Regions from separate parts of the Paenibacillus sp. FSL K6-4396 genome, predicted to be linked through region 4. Evidence: riboswitches for the same ligand, from Rfam matches in the RefSeq annotation. Region 4 holds a riboswitch; each other region holds the start of a gene.

Region 1 (8,019 bases), 1.6 Mb from region 4:
GGAAAACAACGATGCTGGATGTGATATGCGGCAAAACAAAACCCATGTCCGGCTCGGTGAAGATGGCGGATGGCACGGAATTAACACGACTGAAGGAGCACCAGATTGTTCGCAAAGGTGTGGGACGCAAATTCCAGGCGCCATCGATCTTTGCAGGTCTGACGGTGCAGGAGAATCTGACGCTGGCGGCGGAGACTCGCCGTTCCCCTTTGCAAGCCATCGGTATTCGTCGATATGGGAAAATGAGTGCTGCCATGGAGCATGTTACCCTCCAGATTGGTCTGCAAGATCGCGTTGATGCTCGTGCAGGAGCATTATCGCATGGGGAGAAGCAGTGGCTGGAGATCGGCATGCTGCTTCTCCAGGAGCCACGTGTGTTGTTGCTGGACGAACCAGCCGCAGGCATGACGGATGAAGAAACACACAAGACCGGGCGACTTCTGCAAGAGATTGCGCGTGAACGCTCGGTTGTGGTGGTGGAGCATGATATGGAGTTTGTGCGAGAGTTCGCAGCCAAGGTAACGGTGATGCATGAAGGGAAACTGCTGAAGGAAGGTACGATGGTGGAGGTACAGGCAGATCCGAAAGTGGCCGAAGTGTATCTGGGCAAAAGGAGGGATGACCATGCTGTCGCTGCAACGAATTGAATCCGGCTACGGGGAAAGCAATGTGCTTCGTGGTGTGAACCTGGATGTACAGCCTGGACAGGTGGTGTGTCTGATGGGCCGTAACGGTGTAGGGAAAACAACGTTGATGAAAACATTAATGGGGTTGCTCAAAACACGCAAGGGCAGTATTCAGTGGCAAAATCAGGAGTTATCCACTTTGGACACAGCCAAGCGGGCAAGGGCAGGGATCGGTTATGTACCGCAGGGGCGGGAAATTTTCCCGCAGCTTACGGTGAAAGATAACTTATTGCTCGGTCTGGAGACAAGTGCGCCGGGAGTAAAAACGTTCCCGGAGGATGTACTGGCGATGTTTCCAGTGCTTGCGACGATGTATGGACGGCAGGGCGGGGATCTGAGTGGTGGACAGCAGCAACAGTTGGCATTCGCCCGGGCATTGGCTTCGCGTCCGGGGTTGTTGCTACTTGATGAGCCGACAGAAGGCATCCAGCCTTCTATCGTGGAGGACATTCGGCAGGTTATTTTGCAGCTCAAGGCAAAGGGGAACCTCTCGGTTTTGCTGGTAGAGCAGAGTATCGATTTTGTACGAAGTGCCGCAGATTACATCTATATCATGGACAAAGGAACCATAACCCTGCACGGGACACCGCAAGAACTGGATATGTCGCAGTTTGAACATCATCTCTCCGTATAGTTGTAGTTAGTCGGCGAGTGGAGAAAGGTTTCAGGAACGCTTGTCCAGGATATTCGAGTATTTGGGATATAACCGCCGGATGCATTCCGGACAGATGTCATGGGTGAATTCGGCGTGGGTATGCTTCTCCAGATAACTCTCAACGGAGTTCCAATGTTCCTCTTCGTCCTTGATTTGTTTGCAGACGGCGCAAATAGGCAGCAGTCCGCGCAATGTGCGCACTTCAGACAATGCCTTCTTCAATTGGTGTTCTGTCTTTCTCTGTTCGGTAATATCCATGTGTGCAATCAAAGCGAGATCGGTATCCAGAATTGAATTTGCATAAGATAGAGGGGTGAGTTCTACACGAAACCACCTCTTTTCATTGTATACAGTATATACGCAGATGTCATATGTATGATTTCGATTAAAGGGTATTCCGCGTTCTTTCAAATTCTGTGCGACAAGTGCCATGTTAGCGTTCTTGCCCCGTTTTGCCCAGGCTTCCGTCAGATGCAGGTAATGTCTATAACTACTGTGTATATCCGGGTTTGGTGAGCATTGACCAAGTCCCTGTTGCCAGGCACGGTTACAACTTTGGATAATCCAATTGTCATCAACGATGATGAGCTGGTGACGTATGGACTGGAACGACAGCCTCTCCAGATCGGATGTAACATGTCTCATGGATGAGACCCTCCTTTGGCAGAAATCTTATCTCAGTTCATCTGGAATATCCAAAATATCAGCGACCAGGTGCCTGAATCGGGTTGCTTTGCGTGTGCCGTGAATAAGATTGGATAAACGATAGGGTGGGATGCCATGCTGTTCACAAAAGGTCTTCTGGTCCACTTGAAGTTCGGTTAGCCGTCGTTTGATGGCCCATCCGAACGGAGTAACTGGTTTTTTCTTGTTCAAAAGGGTTCACCCCTGGTTAGAATGTAGTATTCAGCCGCCCTTTCATCATGTAGAATATATAGAAATGCGAGCTGTATGTTTCATTATATACGCAAATTCGTCATCTAACAATTAAAAAAGACGGAAAAAAGTGTATTTTGTGATGATAAATGGCGTAAATACGTAAATAAAACAAATAAAATGACAAAAAACACGTCGGCAAGGAGGTTGCCGCGTGTTTTTTAGTTTGTCTGAATGAAGGGGAGCAGGTATGAGGAGGAAGAGGATTAGGCCCTGTAGGCATGAAGTCCAGCTCCAAGCATATGGAAACTGGGGAAAAACGATTTCATGGACATCGAGGTTGGCTGTGCCAGTCCATCCGCAGCCGAGGCGCTGACGGTCTTCCATTCATTCTCCAGATCTGTGGCCAGGCGGACCATCAGATCCTTGGTTGTATCGTTGTTCAGGGGAATGACTTTGGAGGCTTCGGTTATGCAGGCATTCATGGCTGAATGCAGGTAACCAAGGACCGCCTCCTCGACCGGGATGTCGAGGTGGTGGTTAATCCAGGCGTGAACAGTGGAGAGGCAGCCAACCGAATCGTATTTGGCAAAGATCTGTTCGAGCTGGCTGAATTCAATCCAGGGGTGCAGAGCACGTGCAAGTCTGATCAATCGTTTACCCATGGCGGCAGCTTGTTCTCTGAGATCTCCAGGGGTTCGCTGAACATGGACGAGCTTGTCGATTAGAGCTATCCGCCATGTATCTTTGTGATCTGCTGCGGTATAGATGCCTTTGATGGCCATACCTTCAAGACGAACGATGCTGGGATGCAACTGACAACGCATGAATGATTCGAGATCTTCAGCATTACGAATGGTACCCTCCCTGATATGGATATCCATGCCGAAGGAATGGGTGAACCCTCCAACCTGAATAGAGGAATCAAGCAGGTTGACATAATCGAGCAGCTTATTCCCACGGTTCACAATCATTCGCCTCCTGTGTTCGTTAAATGTCACTTATAGTGACATCTATAATCCTTTTTGTTTGCTTTATGTTTATAAATCCGAATTATATGATAGTTATCTTCCCATAAATGTCCGCTTTTTGTCAATGGTATCCGTGAAATTTAATGGATTAAATCTGTTATTTAATATTTGTGTTATTTTATATAACTTTAATGTGTCATTTGTGTGGTGGAGTGCAGGGAGAACTATATAGAAGGAAGGACTATATATAAATGAATCAACAAGATCGGCTCTTACCGAAAAAGAGGAGATCAAATCTAATAATATGCAGTTCATGGGTAAAGATGACGAGATTATGCGATTTTTGATGAAAATGCCTAGCTGAAAAAGTAGTATTAAAAAATACTTTACTTTTAGTTCTGAACCCGGTATAATCAATTCTGTTGCCGATTATTTACGACATGCGGTCGTGGTGGAATGGCAGACACGCTATCTTGAGGGGGTAGTGGGCGTATGCCCGTGGAGGTTCGAGTCCTCTCGACCGCATCATATGAACGATGAAGAAGAAGCTTTCCGTTATTGGAGAGCTTCTTTTTTTGTCTTTTTCGAACAGTATGACATCTGGGTTGAGAAAAAAAGCCATCCATTACCGGGGCAATGGTGCTCTACCTTACGGCTACGGGTGGCCTGTGTATTATTTTTGAAGTAAGTTCTTGATATCTTCTTCAATCTTGTCCGGTGTTGTTTTGGGAGCATAACGTTTCAGTACCTGTCCGTTCTGATCCACAAGGAATTTGGTGAAGTTCCATTTGATTGCTTTGGAACCGAGCAGGCCAGGAGCTTCTGTGCTAAGGTGTTGGAAAAGAGGGTGAGCGCTTGAGCCGTTCACATCAATTTTCTCAAACATTGGGAAGCTTACGCCATAATTCATCTGACAGAACTCGGCAATATCGTCGGAAGATCCTTTTTCCTGTGCAAACTGGTTGCTTGGGAAACCAAGAACTTCAAATGGAGCATCTTGAAACTTGTCTTGCAGTTCTTGCAGACCTTTGAATTGAGGAGTAAGGCCGCATGAGCTTGCCGTATTCACAATCAGGAGCACTTTGTCACGGTAGTCGGACATTTCAACTTCTTGACCGCGAAGGGTATTCACTTTGTAATCGTAGACTGTCATCTAAATCGCCTCCATTTATTTACTCTTATATCTTCTATTATATTGGCTACAATTAAATATTGCAAAACTAATGTGGTGTTAATAGCATCAAAACAGGCAAGTTGTGCAGAATACGTGAATGAATTGCGAAGTGATTTTCGTCAGAGTGAGAATTAGATAGCCTTGAAGAGGTGGATAGAGTATAACCTTATTGTAAGCGTTATTATAAACGAGTATTGGCAAAAATCTGCCGATTTGGTGATCTGTAAGGACTTTACACCGTCATGGCGGGGGTGTATGATTCATAACGTAATTTCAATTTAAACTAAATTGTACTTGAAAAACGAAACAAACGATAATATCGCTCGATCTTACCTTAAGATATACGAACGATGTTTTAATCGCTGAGTTTCCATTCATTGATGAATGGGAAACGGGGGAACCAACGGAATGCGCTGTCCAGGACAGTGGGCATTCATGGGGTGAATTTTCCGGTGACAGCCGGAAATAGGGCGACTCTCGCGCCCGAATCCGTCAGCTAACCTCGTAAGCGTTAAAGGGAGAGGCAACAAGCCGTACGCTGGTTCATGGTGTTTTCGCCATGGGTTATTTAAGAAGCGTTCGGGAGGCCTTGGTCCCCCACGCTTCTTTTTTGTTGTCTTTTCACGCCAAGGGAGGAACGAATGATGGATACTGAGATGATTTTAGTGACTGCTCCAAATGAAGCAGGACGCAAATTTATTAAATTGCTGATGTACAAAAAAATGCCGTTTGCCGTTCTAACCAACAGTGCAGGGGAAGAGCGCAGACTCCGTAGAATCGGAGTAGAACATGTCATTCGCATGAATACAGCTGCAGCTCAAAAATGGTTTTTGCCGCAGGGCAGCGTAGGTAACGTGTTTATTTTCGAGAACAGCCTGAATCTGACCTGTCGTTATTTACAGATCTGCCGTTCATGGACTTCGAAATCCCTGTGCGTGATTACGGAGCAGAGTCATCCTAAGGGCATCTATCGGGGCATGGGCGCAGACCGGATTGTATATTCGCTCAATGGGGAAGTTGGCTTTCTCCTCAATGGTTAATGCCATAGCTTGTGATTGCTCAGGTGTAAGGTGCCTGTTATAATTGAATGTATCGATAAACGGAAGTTTGAGGAGACTCATGCGTGATGGTGAGTCTTCTTTTTTATGCTTACAAGGAGGAATTGGTGTGCCGGATGTAGGTGGATTGAAATGGTTGTTTTTTGATGTTGGAGATACGCTGGTGGATGAATGGGAGCCGGTTGATGATATTATCGGACAGTTCGTCCGTGAAGCTTGTGCTTTGGGGTATCCGGTGACAATTGAGGCGGTACGCGAACTGTTTGCGAACTGTTACCGAAAATATGAGCAATGGCCTATGAGAGTGGCGATTCGCACATTCGTTGAAGACGAGGGACACCAAAAACAGATTCAGGACAAGCTGAAATTTCAAAAAGATCTTGAACATCCTTTTCCTTCAGCGGATTCCGTTCTTCAGCAGTTGTCACGGTATTATCGCATTGGCATTATTGCCAATCAGAGTCCTGGAACGGAAGAGAGACTGGAGAGCTACGGCTTGCGGAAGTATGTTGATGTTCTGGCGTGTTCGGCTGAAGAAGGAGTGTCCAAGCCAGACCCTGAGTTATACGCTGTGGCCTTGAAGCAGGCTGGTTGTGAACCGGAGGAAGCCGTCATGATCGGTGATCGGATTGATAACGACATTATACCTGCTCGGAAGCTGGGCATGCGTACGATTCGAATTATGCAGGGTTACGGAAGATTCCAGCCAGAACTATCGGATGACAAACGTGCGGATTGGACTGTGGATTCATTGGATCAACTCCTGCCGTTACTGATGCCAAATCAGAATTAGATTCAGATGGTTATTTATTGGAGTATGAGTTTTATTATAAAAGGAAACATGTTGCTGTATTGCAACAATAAAGGCTGATCAACTTGGGTATAGAATACCGGAGTTGATCAGCCTTTTTAGGATTTAGTCGATAAGAACGAGATTAGAATAACCGAATCGTCTGAATGATCAGATATACATTCAGCACAACGATAATCGCGGCAATGACCCATGAGATGATTTTGAGCCACAATTTGTTGGCGAATGCACCCATACTTTTTTTATCACTTGTGAACAACACCAGGGGAATCACAGCAAAGGGCAGTTGAAGCGACAGCACGACCTGGCTCAAAATGAGCAGTTCTTCTGTGCCATGTTCTCCTGCAATGGCTGTCACAATTACCGCCGGGATGATGGCGATCAGACGTGTGACCAGTCTGCGCAGCCAAGCCGGAATTCGAATGTTCAGGAAACCTTCCATAACGATCTGCCCAGCGAGTGTACCTGTAAGGGTAGAGTTCTGACCTGATGCTAGCAGCGCCACACCGAACAGAATACTTGCAACCGTAGTACCCAATAGAGGTGTCAGCAGATGATAGGCATCTGCGATCTCGGCAACCTGCGTCATACCAGCACTGTGGAATACAGCAGCAGATACAATCAGGATGGCCGCATTGATGAACAGGGCCAGTGTCAACGCGATTGTAGAATCCATGGTCGAGTACCGAATAGCTTCTTTTTTGCCCTGTGCGGTCTGTTCGATCTGACGGGTCTGCACAATGGAAGAATGCAGATACAGATTATGCGGCATCACAGTTGCTCCAATAATACCAATAGCGATATAGAGCATGGCCGGGTTTTGCAAAATCTCAACATTTGGTACAAAACCATGGAGAACACCGCCCATATCGGGTTTCGCCAGGAAGAGGTCAATCCCGAAGCAGAGGGCAATGGTCGCCATTAGCACAATGACGAGTGTTTCCAAAGCGCGGAAACCTTTGTTTTGCAGTACAAGAATCAGGAGTACATCAACTGCGGTGATAATAACGCCATATAACATGGGGATGTTAAATAACAGCTTTAATGCGATAGCAGAACCTATGACCTCAGCCAGATCGGTAGCTGCAATGGCGAGTTCACACAGAATCCATAACATCACGACAACAGGCATGCTGAATCGTTCACGACAGGCTTGAGCCAGATCCCGTCCAGTGACGATACCGAGTTTGCCAGCCAGCGACTGAAGGACAACGGCCATCAGGTTCGATAACAGGATAACGGATAACAAGGTGTACCCGAACTGCGAGCCGCCTGCGATATCTGTTGCCCAGTTCCCGGGGTCCATGTAACCTACGGCAACGAGGTATCCTGGGCCTACAAAGGCGAGAAATTTCTTCCACCATGACGCATTCTGCGGAACTTTCATGGAACTATGTGCTTCTCCAAGGGAAGGGGCCATGCCCGCAGTAGACAATGATTCTCTTGAAGGAGCGTTGAACGGATTTTTTTTACTCATACGATAATCACCTGACTTTGAATTATTGATTTGGAAATATTGTTGCGGAAAAATCGCTTATGATATATCTAAATTTTTATGTTTATTGTTACATTGTACTCCTTCAAATATTTTTGTCTAGTGCAACTTTTATGTATTAACACAAAATTTTCGGTTCTAATTTGAAGACCCCCTTCGTATATTACCCAACCTTAGGAAAATACAGCCATGGCGTTGAAATGCATGAAAATAATAAAGTTGTAAAAGCTGATAAAGATACAAAATTGCGTTTCAAAATGAGCCAGAAGTTTAAATTGAAAGGAAGGCAGTAA
Region 2 (8,019 bases), 4.0 Mb from region 4:
ATTGATCAATAACCGTCAGAATTTGTGATTTGTTAGCTGTCATTAGTAAACTCCTTATGCAAAAATGAAAATAATTCATTGATTATATCATGTTTGCTTCAATTTTTCAGAAACAAGTCAAGATTTGTAATGCCAAAATGCATTGCATAATCATGCATTGTACTTTATAATGACTCAGTCATCAACATGAGAAGCATACAAAGTATTGTAAGGGGAGAGAACAAGGTTGAAATTAATAAGTCGTTACACCATAATGCTGCTGACCTTTGTCGTTCTGCTGACAACTGCCGTTCCTGTGGCACTTGCAAGTGGGACTACAGACAATTCAAGCAGTAAAAAGCTGGTGCTCGGTACAAGTGCCGATTTTGCACCCTATGAATTCCATAAAGTGATTAATGGCAAAGATGAAATCGTCGGTTTTGATATTGAGATCGCCAAAGAGATTGCCAAAGATCTTGGCGCAGAACTTGTGATTGAGGATATGGGCTTCGACGGTCTTCTGCCTTCATTGCAGAGCGGGCGTGTTGATCTGGTAATTTCAGGTATGACGCCGACGGATGAGCGGAAGAAAAGTATCGATTTTTCCGACACCTATTATAAATCAAAACAAGTGATCATGGTTCGCAATGTGGATAAAGACAAATATCCAACCATGGCAGAACTTGAAAATGCGAAAATTGGCGTTCAGAAAGGCTCCATTCAGGAAACGATCGGACAGAGTATTCCAGGAGCGAAGCTTACTGCGCTTGATAAAATCTCGGATATTGTGCTTCAACTGCAAACAAAACGCATTGACGCGGCAATCGTTGAAGATACCGTTGCTGCAGGTTATCTGGACGATATTATTGGACTTGCTGCTGCTGTTCCGGACGAAGAGCAAGCAGAAGCGGCAATCGGGATTCGCAAAGGTAATACCGAGCTGCTAGCTGCAGTAAATGGAACACTGGAGCGATTGAAAAGTGAAGATAAAATCAATCAGATGGTGACGGACGCCAGCCTCTTGATGGCGGATAAAGCGAACAAATCACAAAATATTTTCCAAGTGTTCTGGGAGTACAAAAGTTTCTATGCTACAGGTGTAGGATACACACTTCTGTTGTCTGCACTCGGGGTTATCTTCGGGGTAATTATCGGATTGATCATCTGTTTGTTCCGTTTGCATGACGCTGCAATCTTGCGCTGGATCGGTACAGCTTACGTTGAAGTGATCCGTGGCACACCGATGCTGGTACAATTGATGATTATTTACTATGGTTTTTCCCTGAGCTTTGGCATTAACTTCACTGCACTTCAGGCAGGTATCATTACACTTTCAATCAACAGTGGTGCCTATCTGGCGGAGATTTTCCGTGCGGGTATCCAAGGTGTGGATCGTGGTCAGTTGGAGGCAGCGCGTTCATTAGGTATGGGAAGAGGCGCCGCGATGCGTTATATCATATTGCCACAAGCCTTCAAAGCTGTATTACCAGCGATTGGTAATGAATTCATAACTATCATTAAAGAATCCTCCATTATCTCCGTTATCGGTATGGTGGATATTATGTATCAGGCAAGTGTTGTCAAAAACATTACGTACCAAGGATTGAGTCCATTTTTGATTGCAGCAGCCATCTACTTTGTAATGACGTTCATTTTGTCCAAGCTGCTGGGACGACTGGAAAGGAAGTTGAGTGCAAGTGATAGACGTTAGACAATTACACAAATCTTATGGTAATAACGATGTGCTTAAGGGCATAAACGTGACGATTGGCAAAGGTGAGGTTGTCGTGGTCATCGGTCCTTCCGGTTCAGGTAAAAGTACATTCTTGCGTTGTTTGAACCTACTGGAACAGCCTACCTCAGGAGAGATTGATTTTGAAGGCGTGTCAATCACGGACCCCAAGCATAACATCAACGCAACTCGTGAGAAAATGGGCATGGTGTTCCAGCACTTCAACCTGTTCCCACACAAAACGGTAGAGCAAAATATCACGATCGCTCCGATTAAAGTGAAGAAACAATCTACTCTGGAAGCGGAGAAGATTGCTGCTGATTTGCTTAATACCGTGGGCTTGTATGATAAAAAAGATACATTCCCGAATCAGCTGTCCGGTGGACAGAAGCAGCGGATCGCCATTGCTAGAGCATTGGCCATGCAGCCTCATGTCATGCTGTTTGACGAGCCTACGTCGGCATTGGACCCCGAGATGGTCGGTGAGGTACTGGATGTCATGAAACGTCTTGCAGAAGGCGGGATGACGATGGTCATCGTAACCCATGAGATGGGTTTTGCACGTGAAGTGGGAGACCGGATCCTGTTCATGGATGGCGGGGTTATTGTGGAAGAGGGAACACCTGATGAGGTGTTTGGAGCACCGAAAAATTCACGTACACGTGATTTTCTTGCGAAAGTACTCTAAATGAAGTGATTAAATAGCGTTACTGACCTCGAGTCGGTGACGCTATTTTTTGTTTGAAAATAATCAAATATAGGATTCGGAAAAGTAACTATTCTGTTACCAAATATATAGGGGACATCTCGCCCAACAGTTTTAGAGTATTCAGTATTCTTACACGTGCTTACACATGTTAAAACCATTTGGTAAGAATTACTACAAGTTCAGGTTACAAAATTGTGATATATTGAACTCTGCCGAAACTTCCGGACAGGGAGTGCGGGGGATGTAACGATGCAGATTGTGCAGGGGGAAGATCTACAGCACACTGCTTGGGGTGAATTAGGGGTACATATCGTTTCAAATGTAATGATGAACCTATAGGATGGGCTCCTCATCCGAATCCGACAACTAACTTCGCAGGCACAATGAGGGAGGAAGACCATGATTAACAAGAAACGTATAGCCAAAACAGCAGTAGCATTAATGACAACAGCAATGCTCATTCAAGCCGTTCCGGCTCACGCCGATTCAGTTCATGTGGCCAAAGAGGGGGATACCTTCTACACCTTATCGAAACAATACGGAGTAGCAATTAACACGTTAGTTAAAGCAAACAACGACATTTCGCCTTACAACATTTATGGTGGTTTGAAAATTACGATTCCCGGTAAGTCAAACAATGTAGCAGCCGCTGCGGCAGCGGAGAGCAAGACCCAAGCGAAGACTGTTACTACAGCGAGCTTGGACGTTAACGCAGATAACAAAGTTGTTCAAGCCTGGGGTAAAACATTCGATTACAGCAAAGCTGTGAACGTAAAAGCAACGGCATACTCTGCAGATCCGTCTGAAAATGGAGGCTGGGGTGCAGTCGATTATTTCGGAAATGATCTTGAACTGGGCACGATTGCAGTTGATCCAAGTGTAATTCCACTCGGAACCAAAGTACTGGTAACTGGTCATAGCCATCCAGGATTGCCAAAACAGGCTTTTGTAGCCACAGCGCGAGATGTGGGCGGTGCAATCAAAGGTCACCGGATTGATATCTTTATCCCGGGTAGCAAACAGTCTGTAAGCTCATTTGGTTTTCAGGATATTGAGCTGTACATTCTGAAGTAGAGAGAAAATAACATTTAAAATGAATTCAAACAGGGTGTCTGCCAGTCGCTAATTCGCGATTGAACAGCACCCTTTTAATATTCTCATTATTTGGTATCACGGTCATCCTAATCTTTGGCCTTTGGCAATCCCAACATTTCGTCCAAGGTGACCAGTTCATATCCCCGATTACGCAATTCTTCAATGATTTCAGGCAAAGCCTCAACCGTGCCGTTCAGGTTTGATCCTACACCGCCTCCAGCATGTTGCAAAACGATGGAGCCGGGTTTTACAGCAGAAAGAATATTATCTTTCACCTGTTCCTTTGAAAGGCCTTTCCAGTCCAGGGAGTCTACGTTCCAGTTCACAATGCTATAGTGTTGTTTGGCAGCCCATCTCAGCTGTTCTTCATTAATGTCTCCATAAGGCGGCCGAATCATCTTGGGCGTATATCCCGCCAAACGTCGAATAATATCCCCGGTATGTAAAATTTGTTTGCGAAAGGCATTCATCGACAGCTTACTGAATTCAGGATGATTGTAGCTGTGATTACCAACCATATGCCCTTCCTTGATGATGCGTTTCACAAGATCCGGATGTTTCTCAGCACGACTACCCACGATGAAGAATGTAGCTCTGACATTGTATTTCTTCAATACATCCAGTACTTGTGGAGTAAACCGTGGATCAGGTACATCATCGAAAGTCAGTGCAACCTTCTTGGTTGAAGGACCATTGGTTTTGAACGTGTCGGCATATTTTTGACGTAACTGTCCCAATGTCAGTTGTTCTTCTTCCGCAGAATCCGAACCTGATACTGATTCACTTGGCGGGCTTGAAACATCCCGCGCTGAAACTGGAGCATGATATCCTCCGAGAAAAATAACGATAACCATCAGCATAATGAGGCGTACGCGCATAATATCGGCCTCCTTTTCCAAAATGACGTTCTCCTTGGTATACCCGGGGGTTCCATAAAATATGCGCAGTGTGAGAAGTTTCATTGCCGATTTAGCTCATGACAGCCATAATTCCTCCATATATAACATATAGAAAAGGATAGGTGGATGGGTATGAGTACATATGATTTGAAATCCATACGTTTACAGGTGATTGAAGCAGGAGAAGATAAGGTTTTTTTCGTTACCGGAGGAAAGGCGCATATTGGCGCCGTAGCCACGTTCTACGTGGATCATGAGCGCGTAAGCGGGACGACGGTCCGTATTCCTGGGCATAAAGAACAAGAGCTGTGTGAGCGGCTCGCCCGAAAGGCTGCCTTGCAGCTGAAAGTAACTGTTACGGTAATCATGGGTATTCATTTTGATTCCATCACGCGGATGCAAATCGACGAAATCGTGCAGACTGCAGAGAGGTTGATGGAGGATCATCTGAACAAAGATAAACGATCTTCCTGACATAAGTGCCATCGAATGTTTTGATTTTATTTGCTAAAATTGAAACGAGTTGTAGATTGTTACGTATGTATGTTTATATACGATGTAATATCGACTAGGAGGAATAACATAATGTCCATTTTCAAACGTTTGCGTGATCTAACCATGTCTAACATCAACGCCATTATTGACAAAGCGGAAGATCCAATCAAGATGACGGACCAATATATCCGTGACATGCAAGAGGATTTGGAAGATGCAGAGAAGGCAGTAGCTCAACAGATCGCCATTGAGAAGAAATTCAAGCAGTTATTCGAAGAGCAGGAAGCTCTTGTGAAGAAACGTGAAGAGCAGGCGCATACGGCGGCACGTGCTCAGAATCTGGATTTGGCTCGACGTGCCCTGGAAGAGAAAAAGGCTGCTGAGGAGAAGATGGTTGAGTACAAAACCAGCTATGACCAAAACAAGGCTTCGGCAGATAACCTGCGTGGCAAGCTCGACGAGATGCGTAAGCAACTGACTCAAATGAAGAACAAACGCGAAACACTGGTAGCACGTTACAATGCAGCAAAAGCCCAAACTGAAATCAACAAAGCGTTGAATGGGTTTGGTTCTGATACTGCAAGTGCTGGTATGAAGCGTATGGAAGAGAAAATGATGCAGATGGAAGCACAGGCGGAAGCAAGTAACGAAATGTCTTCCAAAGGCAAGTCTTTGGATGAAGAGTTCGAGAAGTTGGGTAAAGATCAGGCTGTTGAAGACGAACTCGCAGCATTGATGAAACAGTACGATAATAAGAACTAATACCTTGGTTGTCAGCAGGGTTAACCAGCGGAGGAGAAGAGTATTTCTCCTTCGCTTTTAAATGCGGTTCATGTTGATATGTGGGGGCTGTGTAAATGGATTTGAATATTTTGGCGATGCTGGTCTGGACCGGATCTGGTTCGGTTTTGCTGTTTGTCTTGATGTATGTAGATTCACTGTTCACGAAATATAAGGATTTTGCTGAAGTTAAGGCTGGCAATATGGCCGTTACTACACGGATGGTTATGAAATTATTTGCACAAGGGTATGTACTCGCTACGTCCATTTCTACGGCTGGTCATCTTGGAGAAGCATTGTTGGTCTCCGTTGTATCCTTTATCATTTTGTTGATTTTGGAGAGTGTTGTACACTTTATGATTCGCAAATGGGCCAATCTGGATCTGGATACAGGAATTCAACAAGGGAAGACAGGATACGGATTGTTCTCTGGCGCTTTACATATCGTGGGCGCACTGATTATTGCAGCTTGTTTATAAGATAAGGAACAGGAGTAATTCTCATGAGTGTATGGAAACGAATTAAAGGAATACTAACAAAACCTGAACCACCGCAGGCAGAGAAAACGATGCTTCAGCTTGCACCTGGTGATATCTGTGAGGTTTCTCTGGTTACTTATGAAGTCGTTGGTCGGGTACAAAATCGCGCTCGAAATGCAGTTGTGCTCACGCTGCAGGATGGTACCGCATTTCGATATTTGCATATCGAAGAACGGGAACTCACACGTTACGCTCTATATACACCAATTGATGGCAGGCTTGATGCACCTGATGAGGTGCCCACATTGCTGGACCTGGATGGACGCGCATTTCATCTGGAGGAAGAGTATGGAGGTATGGTATCAACGGCAGGTAGAACTCCATATGGCCAGGCTGGAGAACAATTGGTATGGCAGTATCAGTCGGATGATAATATGCTTCTTCGGGTGGAGTGGCAAGACAGAAGATTTACACTGTATGAGGGTGAGTCCATTCTTCCTGCGGATATCAAAGTAATTCGTTCGAGCTAGGAGAGGTTCCCAATGAAAAAACGCTTGGCGCATGGATTAAAATTAATGCTGGTCCTCAGCCTTGTGATGTCTCTGTTGTCCGCGTGCGGAGCACCTTCTGTTCAGGACACATATCCGCTTGAATCGGTTAACGGCAGTGGTAACTCAACGTCTTATGTGTACCGGGCTTCAGACCGTACCGTTCCGGAAGTGGCTCAGGAATTGTCTGACCAAAGGCAACCGGATCAGATCTCGGCAGAGAACACAGAGCGTATGTTCCTCGTGTATCAGGACGAGTATTATCATCTGCAACAAGACCCGAACAAGCCGGAGGATACCTTGGTTGAGGTGGACTCCAAGGAATATGTTCGGCAGAACTACGATTCATCTTTTCTACAAGGGTACCTCACCGCTACATTAATTGGTAATCTGTTCGATTCTTTTGGCGGGCGAGGTTATGGCAACTATCGAGGATATACCAATAAAGATACGTATAAACCGAGTGCAGGATCTTATCGTGCACCAACAAGTAATGACAAGAAGCTTGCTCCACCTATTACTGTTGATCGGAAAGGTACGATTACAAGGCGCGGAAGCGATAAAGATTCAAGCGTGGGATCTGGCGGAGGATTATTCAACCGCAACAAAGATCAGAGCAAGGGAACCATTGATCGCAACAAGAGCAGTGGTGGGTTGTTTGATTCACCTAAGAAATCCTACAAAAAACCAAAAACCAGAGTGGGCGGCGGCCGAATTAAGAGGCGAAGATAATAAACATCTAATCATAAGGATGGCTGCCAATCGCATAATTCATTTAAGAACAGTGAAAAGGGAAGGCGGATTCACCTCGCCGGCACATGACCTTGGAGCTGTTCTTTTTGGTTTACGATTTGCGAACATGATTGGATTTGCGTACACGGGGAATCGTTGTAGCAGGCTGTTTGCGAATCCAGCGGATAAATGGAATCATTCGTTCATCCTGTCTCAGGGATTGCAGGTCCGTGAGACCAAGGGTTACAATGTCGCGATTCGTGTATAGCGAATGAATCTGTTTGTGACAGGGGATACACAGGTTGGCTGTTGGCAGAAATGTTCCTCCCATTTCTTTCGGTGTCAGATGATGAATGGTCGTGTTTACAGGTTCTCTTCCGCATAATTCACATCGATTACTTATGATCATCGCCTCCCTTAGTTAATTATATTATGGGCAGACAAAATGCCTTTCATGTTGAATATAGGTCAAGGAATGTTACACCTGTAAGAAATATGATTTGTCACAGGATTCAATAAGTAATGTACTTGTTATCTTAGAGCATTCGGGCTACACTTTTTTAAAAGATGA
Region 3 (8,019 bases), 2.2 Mb from region 4:
TATTATGAAGTGCTGGTTAGTTGTGGCTCATTACATTCGGTGTTGCATAAGCCTGAGTCAGAGACAATGTGGCCGTCTGAAGAGATGAATCATGACGAAGGCAGCTATGACGATATAGACAGCAGTGGAAGTAAGGTAATACCTGTGTCACAAACCGAATCGTTTACATATGAAGATCGGGATCAGGTTCTGGAGATGGAAATGGTAAGCGCAGGACGCAGCATATCGACGTATATATTCAATGATGTCGAAGGGCAGGAACTTGCAGAAGCTTCCTTAAAACAATATGGCGCTGATGTACAAGGTGAAATACACTGGTATGACGAGCCGGAAGAGAATCAATTGGAAGCTGCGGCAGAGTTGCTGGTCAGAGAGCTGGATGAAGATATCATCGATACGATTACAATCCGCATGTGGCATCAGGGCAACGAACTCGAAACGCTAGAGTGGGTACATCGCGATTTCTCCGAGGAATTTGAGGATACCGATGAATCGGATCTGGATGAGTTGGAAGCTGCTGAAGAAACATGTTATGTCATGCTAAAGCGTAAGGATCGGGAGTTCCGGGTATATGAGCTGTTTCTTCAGGAGCGAGGTGGATTGCCTGTGGGAACAGCAACTATAGACACTTCTCATTCGGATCTTACGGGATACATTGATTACGAGGTTACTGGTACCAGCATGCAACGAAAGAATCTGGTCGAAGTGTTGATGCAGGAGTTGGACAAGGAAATGAAGTTTGACACCTTGCACCTGACGATGTTGTATCGAAATCAGATTATTGATGAAGCCAGAATAGATGGGTAAAGGGCAACCGCCTTTTACCTTTTTTTTTGTTCTCATTTTGACGAAAAATCCATTTCCCGGTATAGTACCATTAGTTTAAAAGAGATCAGGAAGCGGAGGAGAACAATGATGCACTCATTCAGGATCAATAGCGAATATATTAACGATGGTTTTCAAGCGGTTCAGGCGAATCCTGAAGATAGGGAGGATGTGATGTCGCTTCTGGTGGAGACAGCCGAATGGTTACAGAGTCAAGGTTCTTCCCAATGGAACGCTTTGCTTAAAGGTGAAGATTCACATGATACGGCAGGGGCGATTCGCCGTGGGGATGTGTTTGTATTTAAAAAGGGGGCGGACGTAGCGGGGATGGTCATTCTTTTGGTTCAGCCAAGTCCTTGGGATATTCATCTTTGGGGTTCAAAAGCTTATGCCGAAGATGGCGCAATTTATCTGCATCGGCTAGCGATTCGAAGAAAATATGCTCAGAGCGGTCTGGGACGGTCCATTTTGCAATGGTCCAGCAGCGGGATACATTTTGAAGGCAAACATACTGTTCGGTTAGATTGCGGAGCGGGCAATGCTACGTTGAACGCCTTTTACGCGCGGAACGGGTATACTTTTTTGGGAGAGACCGATGGTTACAGTACATATGAGAAGCCCGTGCAGCCACTGAGCTGAGAATTCGGACTGTCCAATGGAAAGATTGACGACAATCGCGAGGAGTTGACTGCTGGTTTAAAGATTTTGCTTCTGAGTGGCACGTTTCATGAATATGTTGTATATACGAGTTGGTGAAAAAAAGCTTAGTCAGTTTTGCTTTGAATGAGCGGTTTAAATAGCCAAAAGTTTGCAGTATCTTTCGTAATATAGATGTTCCGGCTTCGCTATGTCATAATGGATACTATAGCCGTATCCAGATATAAATGGATCATGAATGAAGATGCATTGAAAGAACGTAAGTTAAAAAGGGGGAAACTAACGGTGAAATTGCTGCAGGCGCTTTTCTTTCCTCCGGAGCAGCCCGGAGGTGTATCCTCTATGATTCCGTATATGCAAGAGAGATTTACAGCCCCGAGGTGGGAAATGGATCTGTTCTCGTTGCCAAAGCGAATTCGCAACAAGGGCAGAGAGGAAGTTCATTTCGAAACGTTTGACTGGACGGAATATCAGGATAGTCCTGTTGTCCAAAAATATATTCAAACCTATCGTGATTATCTTTGGTGGACCAAACTGCGTATTCAGAAGCCTTATGATCTGATCCATGCCCACCACCCAATTGCAGGACTTGCGATGAGAACGGTTTTCCCGGATACACCCCTCATTCAGACGATTCACTCCAGTTATGAACGAGAATTAATACTTAATGGACGCATTGAAACGGATGGACCGGAGCATCGATTCCTGCTTGCGATATATGGTGAGCTGGAACACCAGGCAGAGCGTCTCTTAACGGTGTCGGATTCGTTCCGTCGTTATCTGGCGCCCTACGTGAAGGAACCTGATGTCATCGGTGTGATTCCCAATGGATTTGATGAGAAGCGGTTTAAGCCGATTCCTCATGATAATGCGATACCACAACTGGTCACGGTATGTCGGCTTGTTCCGGCGAAAGGGTTGGATATTCTTTTCAAAGCCTGTGCGGAACTGAAGGGCCGAGGTCATGATTATGTGTTACATATTATTGGAGATGGACCGATTCGTCCTGATCTGGAAGAATTGGCACAGCGATTGGGGATCTATAATGAGACCATCTTTTATGGTTACACACTGCACCCTGAGGAATTCATGCCATTCTTTGATATTTTTGTACTTCCTTCACGGGCAGAAGCATTTGGTTCCGTCTTCGCTGAAGCGGCGCTGAGTTGTCTTGCCCTTGTGGGTACGGATGTAGGTGGTATACCGGAACAGATCGAGAACGGTAGCAATGGGTTGCTTGTACCGGCAGAAGATCCTTCTGCATTGGCTGAAGCGCTTGAAAAGGTGATGCTGGACCCGGCTTATCGTTATGAACTTGCCCGTTCAGCGTGTGAAAAAGCCAAAACACATTACTCGCTCGGCAGATCGGTCAATGAGTTGAAGAAGATGTATTTACAGTTTCCCAGCAAGGCCTAAAAGAGAGAGCAAAAAGTGCGAGCCGCTGTGCTAAACAGCGGCTTTTTTTTCATGCAAAAGGAAGGCGCATGAGTGATGAATTATGGTATGAAGCAAACGGATGCTCATATTCATGAAGTACATCACCATTTATATATTTTTGCGTCCACGGAAGGCACCCCAGCGGTTTAATACCAATTTGGCTGCCCAGAACAGTGCCAAACTTCCGAAGATAGGATAAAGGATGGATAGTAGAGAACTGAATCCAAACTGACTGAGTGAGTAACACAGCAGCATAATGGTTAATGTAATGAAACGGGGATGAATGCGTATATGTTGTCTGAGTTGCAAGGTCATGCCGTAGATATCGGCAACAAATGTACTGAATATTTCCATGAAAATAAGGGATACATATACAGATTGTACTGCCCATCCAAGTTGAAAGGCAATGCTGCCCATCGGAATTTCGAATTGGATGATGCCGGGCATCTGTGCTGACATGGCAAAATGAGCTGCCATCAGCATGAAACCTACGCCAATTCCACCCAATACTCCGCCCCACTTCAGCACATTCCGACTGCGAATCTGGTTGCCAACGGGCACAAGAACAGCTTGAGCTAACGCCAGATTGAACGAACTATACAACAATGGAGACAGCCATACTTGAATAGGGTTTGAGTCTGTCGTCAATGTGATGAATCGGGAAGCTCCTGGATGATGGATGGTACTAGTGATCATGAGCAGAGATAACAGCAGCATCATGGGCACGACGATGCTATTCATTTGAAGGATAGCCTGGATGCCCCGACCGAGAAGCAGATATGTCCCTACAAGTGTGACGATCAGACCGGTCTGATAATGCAAACCTAGATGTTCGACAAAGACGGAACCTGCTCCGGCAAGCATGACGCTGTTCACGCCAATGAGAATGAGAAGGGTCACCCAGGTGATCCATTTGCCCGCCTTGGGCCCGAATAAATGTTTGTTCAGGTCCTCATAAGAGCGGGACCCGGTATCGTGAGCGATCAGCATCATTTTGGTACCTAACCAGACAAAGAGCATGGTGGATAAGCCTATGGTGATGGTGGCCCATTTGCCATACTGGGTAAAAAACTGCAAAATTTCCTGCCCTGTAGCGAAGCCGGCTCCGACAACCGTTCCGATGTATGTAAATGCGATCTGCAGCACCCGAAATGCCTGTTTCATGTGTTTCCCCTCTCAGGCCCCTGTATAGTTTGGACATGCGGGTACCATGGTACAAGGTATGCTTGACCCACGAAAGTCATGACAATCGATAATGAGCTTTGGCTTGAATTGCTTCTCAAGGACAGCGCCCAGGCAATTTCGCTTGAACTTATAGATAGATATATGATACTTTTACCTCATAGGATAGGCTTGGGAGGTCAAATCATGGAATTATTGAAACAACGAATTTTACAAGAAGGTGTGGTTATCTCGGATCAAGTATTAAAGCTGGATGGTCTGTTGAACCACCAGATTGATCCTGCATTAACGATGGAGATGGGACGTGAGTTTGCTGCCCGTTTTCGTGAAAGTGGAGTAACTCGGGTAATCACGGTAGAATCCTCAGGGATTCCGGTTGCGTTTGCCGCAGCCTATGAACTTGGGGTGCCCCTTGTATTCGCCCGTCGTAAAAAAACACTTCTGGCTGATCCTGATGCTTACTGTGAACGTGTACCGTCCTTTACCAAAGGAATTGTAACTGACATTATGGTATCCCGCGAGTTCATTCATGAGAATGACCGCATTTTGTTCATTGATGATATTATTGCCAATGGAGATGCGGCTCGTGGCGTCATCAAAATTATTGAGCGTTCTGGCGCGGAACTCGTCGGATTCGGCGTTGTGGTCGAGAAAAGTTTCCAGGCAGGGGCACGCACGATTCGTGAACAGGGTATTCCGGTGGAAGCCTTGGTACGCATTCGTTCCCTGAACGATGGAACAGTACAATTTGACGATAACGAAATGTGACATTTTAAAGGAATAGGGCCTATTTTTTGAACTATGCCTTTGCATGACCGCCGATTTCATTTATAATGGGGTTATGTTAGGGAGAGGAGGCAACACCATGGGGAACCAACCGGCAACAGAACAATTTTTTAATGATAAGCTGGCGGAATCGAAAGTTCATTTTGAACGTGCCCTAGATTGTAAACATACGGAATTCGATGACCTTTATCCCTATATGATTGAACATCCTCAATTTTTCTGGTACAAACGCTATGTTGCCTGGTCAGAATTACTGACGATTGTAGGCTTGTGCGAAGAGTTGTCCTTCTCTTGGAAAGAACAATTTACACCGCATCAAGTGGAGTACCTTGAAGAACGTGTGATGTCCGCCAAAGTGCTTGATTTTTGGTTCGAGAAGAACGACAGCAAAGAGCACGCGCAGCGGTAACTTTCAGTCGGGACATAATTTCGAATGACATGACAGTCTAATACAGTCACGTGAGACCTAAATGACATTTCATTTAGGTCTCTTTTTGTAAATAAATTTGGAATATAGGAGCCATGCGAATGATTAGTGATACAGAATTGGACGCCCTGCGTCTGTCAGGTGAGAAAGTTAGAGTAGTACGGGACGAGCTGGAATCGAACGATGTAACCGGGATTGTTGTTGCCTGGGATGGCGAGCAGGTACTTATCCGACGTCAGAATCGACGTGTAGTTAAGCTGGATCGCAGTTACAAATATCAGCTGTTCAGCGAGCCGCGCCAGAGTCCACTTAGTGAGTAATAGCTTATGATTATGGCAGAGCCATGAGCGTTTAAATGTTTGGAATTACCATGATATCTTGGCATAATTGGCTCACTCGGGAGAGAAGATAGGTACAGTGAGGAAGATCTGTAACTATAAGCCGAGAGGGTGTGCTACAAGCCATGACATTGATGAATGATAAAGTTCATGCCTACAAGGATCAGATTGGAGCATTAAGCGATGTACTGCCAGGTGTGGTGAAGTCGTATCATGAGTTTACCGGAGAATGTTTCCAACCTGGCGTGATTGATGCCAAGACAAAACAGCTAATTGCGCTTGGGATTGGATTATTCGCCAACAATGAGGTATGTACCTTCTACCATGTAGAAGAAGCCCGTGCCAAGGGAGCAACAGATCAGGAGATTATGGAGACCGTTGCGGTGGCCGGAGCTGTTGGAGGAGGACATGCCCTCTCTCAGGGTGCGATGCGAGTGCAGAAGGCGCTGAATTAGTAAGCGATGCAACATACATTTTTCTAAGTACAAAAAAGGCATCCGGTTAATAACCGATGCCTTTTTGTATGTGAATTACATTTTACCTAACATTTTATCATACATAAACTGTCCAGTTACCCGACGTGCTGTTACGTAACGATCATTGAAGTATGGATTCGATAACTTCGTGATGCTTACACCTTTACTGCTGGAGGCATGAGCGAATTGTCCGCCGCCGATATATACACCTGTATGTGAAATGCCTTTGCCTGTTGTATTAAAGAACACCAGATCACCTGTCCGAACATTGCTCTTGGATACTGGCGTACCTGCTTTGGCTTGCTGCTGAGAAGTACGTGGCAATTCAATGCTGTATTTGTTGAAAAGATATCTCATAAAACCAGAACAGTCGAAGCCGGCTACAGTCGTGCCACCCCATTTGTAAGGAATACCTGTCATGTTGTTCACTACGGAGTTGATACTGCTTGCCTCTGTGCTTGTTGCCCCGGATGTAAATAATACAGCTGCTCCAAAAATGGAGATAATCAGTTTTTTCAAAATCAATGTTCTCCCTTCGATGCCTACGGAGTTAGCTAAGGGTTCGGTAGAAGGTTCCCTATATTTCCTATGTATAAGAATAATTCACCCAAATTGGTTCCCCCGTTTTCAAACATGAAACTCGGCAATGAATAATTAAGTTTTTGTAACTATTTGAAACTATATTGCATAAATGCGTAATTGTCAAACCCATTTAAAACCCTTCGTAATACCTCAATGTTAGCGGAATTAAGGTTTTTATATGAAAGAAGGGATCAAGTTTGGGTACCATTCATGACAAAAACGTCATTATTGGTTCGTTTAAGACGAATTTGGATAAATAAATAGGTTTGTCATGAGTTAAAAGAACTATCCCGTTATGTAGAATTAGAGAGATTATATTCATTAAGTTGCATATATTGACAAAAATCGATTTTTTGCATATTATCTGATTATCCAATCCACATATTGGATTAAAATTGATTTTATTATGCGATAATTACGCGTTTCATAAGTAAAGTAGAAGTGGAAGATTTATAAAAACGAACATAGGAGAGTGTTACATTTGAAAGCAAAGAAAATAATTACTTTTGTCCTGGCATGTACGATGGTGTTCTCAGCAGTTGGAATGGCAGTTCTCCCTGTAGGGACGGTATCTGCTGCGGATGCTTCAGGTACTACAGCGAGTATTTCTGATATTTTGAAGAACCAGCTCCCGGATGGAGGTTGGAGAAAAGATTATAAACAGACAAGTGGAGAGTGGGCGAAGTCCACGATAGACAACAAGGCTACATACTCAGAAATTAGAAGATTGGCGAAGGAATTTAAAAAGACGAATGATCCCCGATACTCCACAGCTGCAATCAAAGGGATTAACTTTTTGATCAACATGCAGTATTCAAACGGCGGATGGCCACAAGTTTACCAAAGCTCCGGATATCACAAGCATATCACTTACAATGATGATGCCATGATTAACGTAATGATCATGCTGGATGAAGTAGCAGCACGCAAAGGTGATTTCTCGTTTATAGACAGCACACTTGCTAACCGTAGTAAAAATTCAGTTGCCAAAGGTGTGGAGGCGATTTTGAATACACAGGTCGTTTCAGGTGGTAAGCTGACAGCTTGGGGACAACAACATGATTCCAGTTCCCTTAAACCAGCGAGCGCAAGAATCTACGAAGTGCCATCGCTGACAGCTGGAGAGAGTGTAACGATTGTTAAATTTCTGAAAACCAGATCTGCTAACGCTAAAATTACCGCATCCATTAAAGGAGCGGAGGCTTGGTTTAACAAGGTGAAAATTACGGGGTACAAATATGAAAGAGCTAATGGAGATAGTAAAATTATCGCTGATTCCAAAGCTGCACCAATTTGGGCACGCTTCTAT
Region 4 (8,019 bases):
TAGTTCGGATCTCCATCCAGATGAAGCACCTTTCCAGGCATTTCAAAATAAGCCGGTTCCTGCTGAGCAGACCAATCCTGTACCAGACCTTCGCGATTCCGCTCAGCCTGTTCCATACGATTCTGCTGCAGGCGGGACAGGGTCTGATGTGCTTTAACATGCGCCTGTCTGGTCTTGGCGCTTTGCGGTTCATAGGGAACCTGTATCAAATCGTCCACCGGGGAATCGGCAAGCAGCCGGAACTCAGTCCCTTTAATGACCGCAGCATCCAACTGGAGGCCTTCCACCCGAAAAGTCACATCGCCGCCGTATGACTTCCGAACGACCAAGTCTCCGATATTCATCAACGTAATCACCTCTACCCCATCGTATGGGCAGAGACCCGGTTTGGTTCATTCAAATTTTACAGCGCTGCACGTACCCCTGCTTCCCACATTACGGTGCTGAGTGTGGCATACTCTTGCAGACTCAACGTCTCTCCACGTCGGGACGGTTGAATACCTGCCTGCTCCAGCAGAATGTCTGCCTGTCCCCGGTTATCCTTTGTGAAGAAACGTGCTTTCAAGTTGTTTGAGATTGTTTTTCTCCGCTGGGCAAAAGAAGCCTGTACCACTTCGAAGTAGTGTGCTTCATCCGGAATCTCCACTGGCGGTTGCTCGCGCACTTTCAGCTTAATGACAGCCGATTCCACATTAGGTTGCGGAATGAAGACCGTGGGCGGCACAATACACACAAGCTCCGGCGTACTGTAATACTGAACTGCGATGCTTAGACTGCCGTAATCTTTTGATCCTGGTGCAGCAGCCATCCGTTCAGCCACTTCTTTTTGGATCATGACAACAATACTGTCTACCGGCAGCTTCTCTTCCAACAGTTTCATCATGATTGGAGTCGTTACATAATAAGGCAGGTTAGCCACGACACTGACTTTGTCCACGGATGCAAAATCCGTATTAAACAACTCAGCCAGATCAAGCTTCAACACATCCCCATGATGAACACGTACATTCGAATAAGGCTGCATCACTTCTCCCAGGATTGGGATCAAGCGCTGATCAATCTCTACGGCTGTGACAGGACCGGCTACCCGAGCCAGTCGCTCCGTAAGGGCTCCAATACCCGGCCCGATCTCTAGTGCGCCCTTGGACTCGTCCAGGTCGGCTGCATTAACGATTTTGTTCAGTATATTTTGATCGATCAGAAAGTTCTGACCCAGACTTTTCTTAAATGAGAATCCATGTTTTTGAATAATCTCCTTCGTTCGCTTGGGCGTTGCAATTTCTATCGTATCTTCCATGTCCTTCATATGCTCACAATCCTTCACGTTCAATTTGCGCTAATGCTGTAGAGAACTCTTCCCGTGTAATCTGAAATACACTGAGACGTTTGTGGAACTGCTTACCGTTACAATAACCGATGCCCAGCAGATTGCCCATCTCCATGCGACGTGCAGCAGCCTGCGGATGCACGATAAGTCCTGCCGCGATCAGGTCCTCCCAATCGATCAGACTCGGAGCACCTTCGTATGATGTATGTACGCGCGCCAGAGCATGACGGATCGCCTCTGGTGAGGCATTCTCCACCCCAATGTCTCCTTTGCGCGTTGCATCGGCTTCCGGAATGAAAGCATGCTTGCATCCAGGCACCTTATTCGCAATAATTTTACGAATGCGTTCGCCGGCATGATCCGGATCTGTCAGTACAATGACTCCCCGTCTCTCCTGAGCAAGCGCAATCCGCTTCAGAATGCGTTGGTTGATGGCTGATCCACCTGTTTCTATTGTATCGGCTTCCACGGCCCGACGGATGGCTACCGTATCATCACGGCCTTCCACCACAATGACTTCTTTTATCATGTTCCATTTCTTCCTTTCTAACGCAAAAAGAAGAGGAATATCCTCTTCTCTGCCAAACGGCGGGGGAGACTGAATTCAGACTCCTCCGCCGCATATTCCGCATGAATCATTCATGCAACTATTTTATAGCATTCCCATTTCAAAGTAAAACGATTTTAGTTCGCTTCCGGCTTCACCGGACCGATCACGTAGACCGTCTTGCCTTTCTTGCGTCCAAAATTCAGGGCATGCTTCACACTGTCATAATACACATCAATTTTGTTCCCTTTAATCGCACCGCCTGTGTCTTCCGCACGACGGAATCCCAGACCTTCGATATATACCCACCAGCCAATTGGAATGACTTTGGGATCAACCGCAATGGTGCGCCCTTCCGTTACACGAGTACCGGAAGCTGTTTTAGTTCCAATGCCAGGCTCTTCAGAAGAGTAGGCAGTCATGGATACATTTTTAAGTACTTTGGAGTATTTAAAAGAAGTCCCGGATACGGTAATCACTTTGCTGCCCGAGGCAGATGTTTTCTTCGAGTTCGTTGTTGTAGCCTTTTTGGTTGTTGAAGTTTGAGCCGATACGGTCTGAATCTCAGGTTCTTTCACGACCGGTTTTGCTTTGGTGCCGACAGCGATCACTTTATCTACACGATTATTCGCGACAGATTTGCGGACCATTTTTTTGGAGACCAATTCTCCATCCTGAAATACCTTTTCGATATGCTGCACAAGTTTGCCTTCTTTGCCGTTCACAACGACACGGTTATCCCCTTTGTACAAGCTAGGGTCAGCCGTTTTAATGACTTTGTAAGCGATCGGTTGCTCTACTTCGACTGTACGCTTTGTTACGCGCACTACACGGATCTTCATCTCCGCTTTGATCGCAGTTCCAAGCGCCGGATACACTTTATCATTACTTTCAACTTGAATACCTGATTTTTGAATTGCATCTTCTACCGATGAATCCGTTGTATACAGAGTCTTGGTGTCTCCGTCTGCCGTAATGTTAACTGGAACGGCCCGCTCAATAACAATTCGGTCTCCATCTGTAATTGCCCCGTTCATGGACATGGATACCTTATCGTGAGGGCTGACTGTGATCGACTGCTCCTCCAGCATTTCCTGAAGCATTCCTGTACGAGTCTCTACCACCTGAGCTTTGCCATCAATAACCAGTGAAATTTGTTTCCCGGCCTGACCGTAAACGACTAACAAGATCATGATTGTAAGCGCAATTGAGAAAATCGCGATCAATGCCATTTGACGCATGTTCTCATGCTTCCACCGCAACGCGAAAGACTTACTGGATGATCGTGACTCATGGGTCTCTTCTGGTTGGAATGTGCCCACTTCTCCGTCCTCCTTCATAGCCTCGCCGTCTAAAGTAATGCATGATGTCTTTGACGTGACTATACCAAATTTTCTACAGAACACAGATTGGACCAACATAATCCGGTTCTGCACCATGAATCAATCTTCGCAACATGATGTCATCCTCCTGAATACCTACCGTATGATGACAATATTTCTTTTATTCAAAAACAAAAAAGCCAAAGAAAGAGTGTAAGAGGAACTCTTTCGTGGCTTCCGAATGATTTTGAATATCGGAAATTCATGCACGAGGTTGCCTCTCTTTTTCCGCTTGCGAGGTTAGCTGTCGGGTTCGGGCGAAAGAGAGCCGCCCTATCTTGGGTCACCCGCTCATGGCGGACGCCCTTGAATTCACCCCGAGACCCAAAGAAGAAATCAAATACGGCTTCGCAGATCCCTTCGCTGCTTTTGGGTCAGCGAACGTTGCGCATCGGCCAAATACACCGATGTTTAAGCCCTATTGGTTCCCCCGCTCTCCGTTAACGGAGACTCAGCGAGACTGATTCATGAAAGTAATGTTGTTTCATCGGAAAGTGTCCCTTTGTTCATCCCCCGAACATCTGTCCAATTTTCCGCACAACAATTCACTGAAAAGATGATATCCTGTTTTGATGCATGTTGTAAAGCGTTGATCAAGTACGTTTTTCTGAATATTTGGTTAAAATATTGTAATATTCTTGATTTATTTGGATCAAAGAGCAAATTACCTCCGCTTACCTGCCTTTTTCGCCTCATTTGCTCGTTTTTTTAACGAATTCCAAATCGTTCCATGGCATTTTTGGTTGTTATTGCAGCAATTTCCTCCACCGAAATGCCTTTAATTTCCGCAGCTGCCTCTGCAACCAGACGTACATGCGCTGTCTCATTTCGCTTTCCACGATAAGGGTGAGGTGTCAAATATGGAGCATCTGTTTCAATGAAAAACCGGTCCATAGGAACCTTCTCCAGCACCTCTTTGGGCTGCTTTGCATTTTTGAATGTGATCGGTCCTCCGAAGGAGAGATGGAAGCCCATATCGAGACAACTTTTGGCTGTTTCCCAGCTACCCGAGAACGAGTGCATCACACCACCAACTTCACCCGCTTTCTCTTCACGCAAAATTCTTATGATATCCTCATGTGCATCCCGATTATGGATGACAATCGGCATGTTTACTTCACGCGCCAAAGCAATTTGTTGTCGTAATACGCGATGCTGTATTTCTTTTGGTGATGTATCCCAATGATAATCCAATCCAATCTCACCGATCGCAACCACTTTTTCATGTTTGCATAAAGATGCAATCCACTCCAAATCGCCGTCCTGCATTGTGATCGCATCTACGGGATGCCACCCTACAGCTGCATATATAAAGTCATATGTTTCAGCGAGTTTCATTGTGGTTGGAATTGTCTCCCGGTTAAAACCAATGTTGATCATGCGACCAACTCCTGCATCCACAGCACGCTGAATCATGTCCTCGCGGTCCTCGTCGAATTGTGGTGCATCCAGATGTGTATGTGTGTCGAACAGCATCATGTCTGTATCTCCCTTCATGTCGAAATAACGACTATCTTCTTTTTCAAAATCACATTTGTAAAATTCAATAATTCAATGACTCATACATAAAACATTTTGGGTATCTGTGTATTACATCATTACGTTTGTTTCTTCACAACTACAATATATAGAAGATATACGGATATTCTGATCTATATATTGCTATTTGTGCTTATTCTCCCTGCTTGCATTTACAAAATTATGTCGATCTACATATACGCCCCATTAAAGCAGATTACTGTATCATGAAAAATAGCTCTTTTAGAAAGTGTTTTGATATCGAAATTCTTCATCGGATTATACCCACACGATTACAAGAAATAGGGGCGTATATGTGACGGTAATTCGTGAATAATCGCATCCACCTTGTTTTGCGGGTAATACAAATGATGTTTCCCTCGGTGAAGCCCACTGATGGAACGGACAATGTCAGATACTTCTGACAACTCACGTAAATTGTCCTGTCGATCCAGAAGAAGAATCTGCTTATCTGTGGATTCATCCGGACGAAACACATCATACGGATTATCCGAGGGAAAATCAATTTCAAGATCATATTCGGGATCGAGACCAGCCTGTACAAAAGCTTCCCGAATCTCTTCCATCATTGTCAAGTCGACCTGTTCAAGCTCTACATACTTATATAACTTGCGATCCATAAAACGTTCGCATAACTCACTTAGAACAGTATCGTCCTCCTTTCGCCACTGTGTAAATGCCGTCTGAATTAAGGCTTCATCCAACTGCAAATATTCATCTACGGATAATTCTCCTCCAAATAATTGAGGGAGTGGATCAATCATGAAGCGAAATTGAAAACCATGCTGTATGAGTGTTTTTGCTCGCTTGAATATTTGCCGCAATATAATTTCAGAACTACGAGTTACCGGATGGAAGTAAATCTGCCAATACATCTGGTACCGAGACATGAGGTAATCCTCCACAGCATGCATGCCTGACTCCTTGACTACAATCCGCCCATGATAAGGACGCAGCATCCGAAGGATACGATCAAGGTCAATCGTGCCGTAATTTACACCTGTAAAATAGGCATCCCTGAGCAAATAGTCCATTCGGTCTGCATCAAGCGGACTGGTCACCAAGTTCACCACAATCGGCTTTTCATACGTTTTTTGAATGACAGACGCTACTTTCTCAGGAAAATCAGGAGCATACCGTCTTAAGATCGCCCCTACTTCGGTATCACCTGTAATAATGCGACAAGTCCAATCTTCGTGATTCATGTCAAAAGCTTCCTCGATGGAGTGAGAGAATGGCCCATGCCCGAGATCATGAAGTAGAGCTGCACACAGAGCTACAATCTTTTCTTCCTTCGGCCAATCCGAATAATGACTTCTTTCAAATTGAGAGATGATCTTGCGTGTGATCTCATAAACACCTAGTGAATGTGAGAACCGACTATGCTCTGCTCCGTGAAAGGTAAGGTAAGAAGTACCCAGCTGACGAATCCGGCGTAGACGCTGAAATTCCGGGGTGTTAATTAACTGCCATATAACCGGATCTTGCACGTGGATATAATTATGTACCGGATCTTTGAATACTTTCTCTTCCGTTAAACGTTGTTCCATGTCGACTCACTCCTTTAATTCCTTTTATATTAACGCTTTGAGCTCTGCGATTCACCTAATATTCGACACCATATGACGAACTTTGTCGAATGAAGTAGTTTTGTCGTTTTCCAAATCGACAAAGCTGACATTGAGGTTTAAATGCGAAAAACTGCTGCCAATCCCTTACCACCAGTAACCTTGTGAAAAACACCCTTAATTTTAAGCTAATTTTAAGGTTGACTGATTTGGGAATCGTTGGTATGATGAGTATCATAAAACATAAAATAATGTCGAATAATGACAAAGATAGTTAGCTGAGAGGAGCACTGATTATAATGATGAAATCAACAGGTATTGTAAGAAAAGTGGACGAACTGGGACGGGTAGTTATTCCAATTGAATTGCGCCGTACGCTCGGTATTGGTGAAAAAGATGCTCTGGAAATCTACGTTGACGGCGAGCGCATCATGTTGAAAAAATACGAGCCTGCTTGTATCTTCTGTGGTAATGCAGAGAACGTTACTTACTTCAAAGGTAAAATTGTTTGTAACGAATGTATTTCCGAAATCCCTGCACCTGTGACAAAATAAGAAAAACCAGGTATACTGGACTTATCTAAATTGTTATTTCTAACCTTTTAATATTCCTTAATAGCCTTCCCGGTGTGAACCCCACCGCGGAAGGTATTTTTTTGCCTTGTTATGGGTTCCATTACCCAAAGTGATTCTGTCACACGCGAACTGGGAGACAACGATGAAATTTGTTCGGAATTTTTTTAGCCACTCTGCTCTTTTTAATATTCCACTAAGGTTGGATATAAGCTTCTTTTCAGGTTATGTTCCCCACAACAGAAGATATTTGGTAAGATTACTACTCGATTAATGCATTATACACATCCCGCTTCGCCAGACCGCGATCGGTAGCCGTTTTTTTCATTGCATCTTTGCGGTTGTGTCCTTCACCCTCATAATGGCTGACATGATCCGCGAGTGACATGAGCTGCCACCATGCTTCGCGCTCAGCCTTACGCTCCTCTTCCTTAATGCCTTCTACCAGCAAACAGTACTCGCCAAGAGGCGGATGTTCTTCAAGCCAGTCTATGCATTCCCTCACAGTGCCCCTTGCGAATTCCTCATGACGCTTGGTTAGTTCACGTGCCAGGACAATCGAGCGATCACCCAGAATTTCTTCAAGGTGGACTAATGTTTTCCGGATACGGTGAGGCGATTCATAAAATAACAAAGTCCCGTTGGATTCGTCAAACGCCTCCAGCACTTTTCGCATGTCCTTTTTCTCCCGCGGCAAAAAACCGCCGAATGTAAAACGCTCCGTCGGTAATCCGGACACGATCAGAGCAGACAATGCAGCGTTGGGCCCCGGGATGGGAATGACCGTTATTCCGGCTTCCAGTGCAAGCTGCACAAGGTCAGAACCAGGGTCCGAAATGGCTGGCAAACCAGCATCGCTGACGAGTGCCAAATTTTTTCCTTCTATTATATAGCGTATCAGTTCAGGTCCACTCGCCCCCTTATTATGCTCATGATAACTAAACAGCATCGAAGGTGTAATTTCAAAATGGGTAAGCAGCTTTCGGGTCTGGCGTGTATCTTCTGCTGCAATGATGTCACAACTCTGCAATGTCTTGATGGCACGGAAGGTCATATCCTCCAGATTACCAATGGGTGTTCCAAC

What was found. Region 4 has a riboswitch for cyclic di-AMP ahead of MHB85_RS00150 (3D domain-containing protein). Riboswitches for the same ligand answer to the same signal wherever they lie in the genome.
Region 1: linked by a shared signal. The riboswitch ahead of MHB85_RS07035 (hypothetical protein) and the one ahead of MHB85_RS00150 (3D domain-containing protein) in region 4 are both predicted to bind cyclic di-AMP.
Region 2: linked by a shared signal. The riboswitch ahead of MHB85_RS17490 (3D domain-containing protein) and the one ahead of MHB85_RS00150 (3D domain-containing protein) in region 4 are both predicted to bind cyclic di-AMP.
Region 3: linked by a shared signal. The riboswitch ahead of MHB85_RS10395 (C40 family peptidase) and the one ahead of MHB85_RS00150 (3D domain-containing protein) in region 4 are both predicted to bind cyclic di-AMP.

The regions. Positions count from the first base shown of each region.
Region 1 covers NZ_JBBOCR010000001.1:1,586,933-1,594,951, forward strand. The annotation lists gene urtD (urea ABC transporter ATP-binding protein UrtD) at 1-647, shown strand, start outside; gene urtE (urea ABC transporter ATP-binding subunit UrtE) at 625-1,320, shown strand; gene MHB85_RS07010 (hypothetical protein) at 1,351-1,986, opposite strand; gene MHB85_RS07015 (hypothetical protein) at 2,014-2,217, opposite strand; gene MHB85_RS07020 (urease accessory protein UreF) at 2,484-3,185, opposite strand; tRNA gene MHB85_RS07025 (tRNA-Leu) at 3,631-3,713, shown strand; gene MHB85_RS07030 (glutathione peroxidase) at 3,862-4,341, opposite strand; cyclic di-AMP (ydaO/yuaA leader) riboswitch at 4,713-4,888, shown strand; gene MHB85_RS07035 (hypothetical protein) at 5,007-5,402, shown strand; gene MHB85_RS07040 (HAD family hydrolase) at 5,530-6,213, shown strand; gene MHB85_RS07045 (Nramp family divalent metal transporter) at 6,356-7,651, opposite strand.
Region 2 covers NZ_JBBOCR010000001.1:4,040,822-4,048,840, reverse strand. The annotation lists gene MHB85_RS17505 (M20 family metallopeptidase) at 1-43, opposite strand, end outside; gene MHB85_RS17500 (ABC transporter substrate-binding protein/permease) at 254-1,690, shown strand; gene MHB85_RS17495 (amino acid ABC transporter ATP-binding protein) at 1,677-2,399, shown strand; cyclic di-AMP (ydaO/yuaA leader) riboswitch at 2,621-2,817, shown strand; gene MHB85_RS17490 (3D domain-containing protein) at 2,820-3,494, shown strand; gene MHB85_RS17485 (polysaccharide deacetylase family protein) at 3,602-4,393, opposite strand; gene lpdD (prenylated flavin chaperone LpdD) at 4,547-4,888, shown strand; gene MHB85_RS17475 (PspA/IM30 family protein) at 5,000-5,671, shown strand; gene MHB85_RS17470 (DUF350 domain-containing protein) at 5,767-6,168, shown strand; gene MHB85_RS17465 (DUF4178 domain-containing protein) at 6,192-6,698, shown strand; gene MHB85_RS17460 (DUF4247 domain-containing protein) at 6,711-7,448, shown strand; gene MHB85_RS17455 (HNH endonuclease) at 7,561-7,857, opposite strand.
Region 3 covers NZ_JBBOCR010000001.1:2,270,321-2,278,339, forward strand. The annotation lists gene MHB85_RS10355 (hypothetical protein) at 1-807, shown strand, start outside; gene MHB85_RS10360 (GNAT family N-acetyltransferase) at 916-1,464, shown strand; gene MHB85_RS10365 (glycosyltransferase family 4 protein) at 1,768-2,898, shown strand; gene MHB85_RS10370 (YkvI family membrane protein) at 3,028-4,083, opposite strand; gene MHB85_RS10375 (xanthine phosphoribosyltransferase) at 4,288-4,869, shown strand; gene MHB85_RS10380 (hypothetical protein) at 4,967-5,296, shown strand; gene MHB85_RS10385 (hypothetical protein) at 5,416-5,634, shown strand; gene MHB85_RS10390 (carboxymuconolactone decarboxylase family protein) at 5,778-6,107, shown strand; gene MHB85_RS10395 (C40 family peptidase) at 6,183-6,647, opposite strand; cyclic di-AMP (ydaO/yuaA leader) riboswitch at 6,653-6,784, opposite strand; gene pelA (pectate lyase) at 7,183-8,019, shown strand, end outside.
Region 4 covers NZ_JBBOCR010000001.1:28,536-36,554, reverse strand. The annotation lists gene yabG (sporulation peptidase YabG) at 1-344, opposite strand, end outside; gene rsmA (16S rRNA (adenine(1518)-N(6)/adenine(1519)-N(6))-dimethyltransferase RsmA) at 404-1,306, opposite strand; gene rnmV (ribonuclease M5) at 1,311-1,856, opposite strand; gene MHB85_RS00150 (3D domain-containing protein) at 2,012-3,196, opposite strand; cyclic di-AMP (ydaO/yuaA leader) riboswitch at 3,470-3,723, opposite strand; gene MHB85_RS00145 (TatD family hydrolase) at 3,965-4,735, opposite strand; gene MHB85_RS00140 (HD domain-containing protein) at 5,068-6,345, opposite strand; gene MHB85_RS00135 (AbrB/MazE/SpoVT family DNA-binding domain-containing protein) at 6,663-6,917, shown strand; gene rsmI (16S rRNA (cytidine(1402)-2'-O)-methyltransferase) at 7,198-8,019, opposite strand, start outside.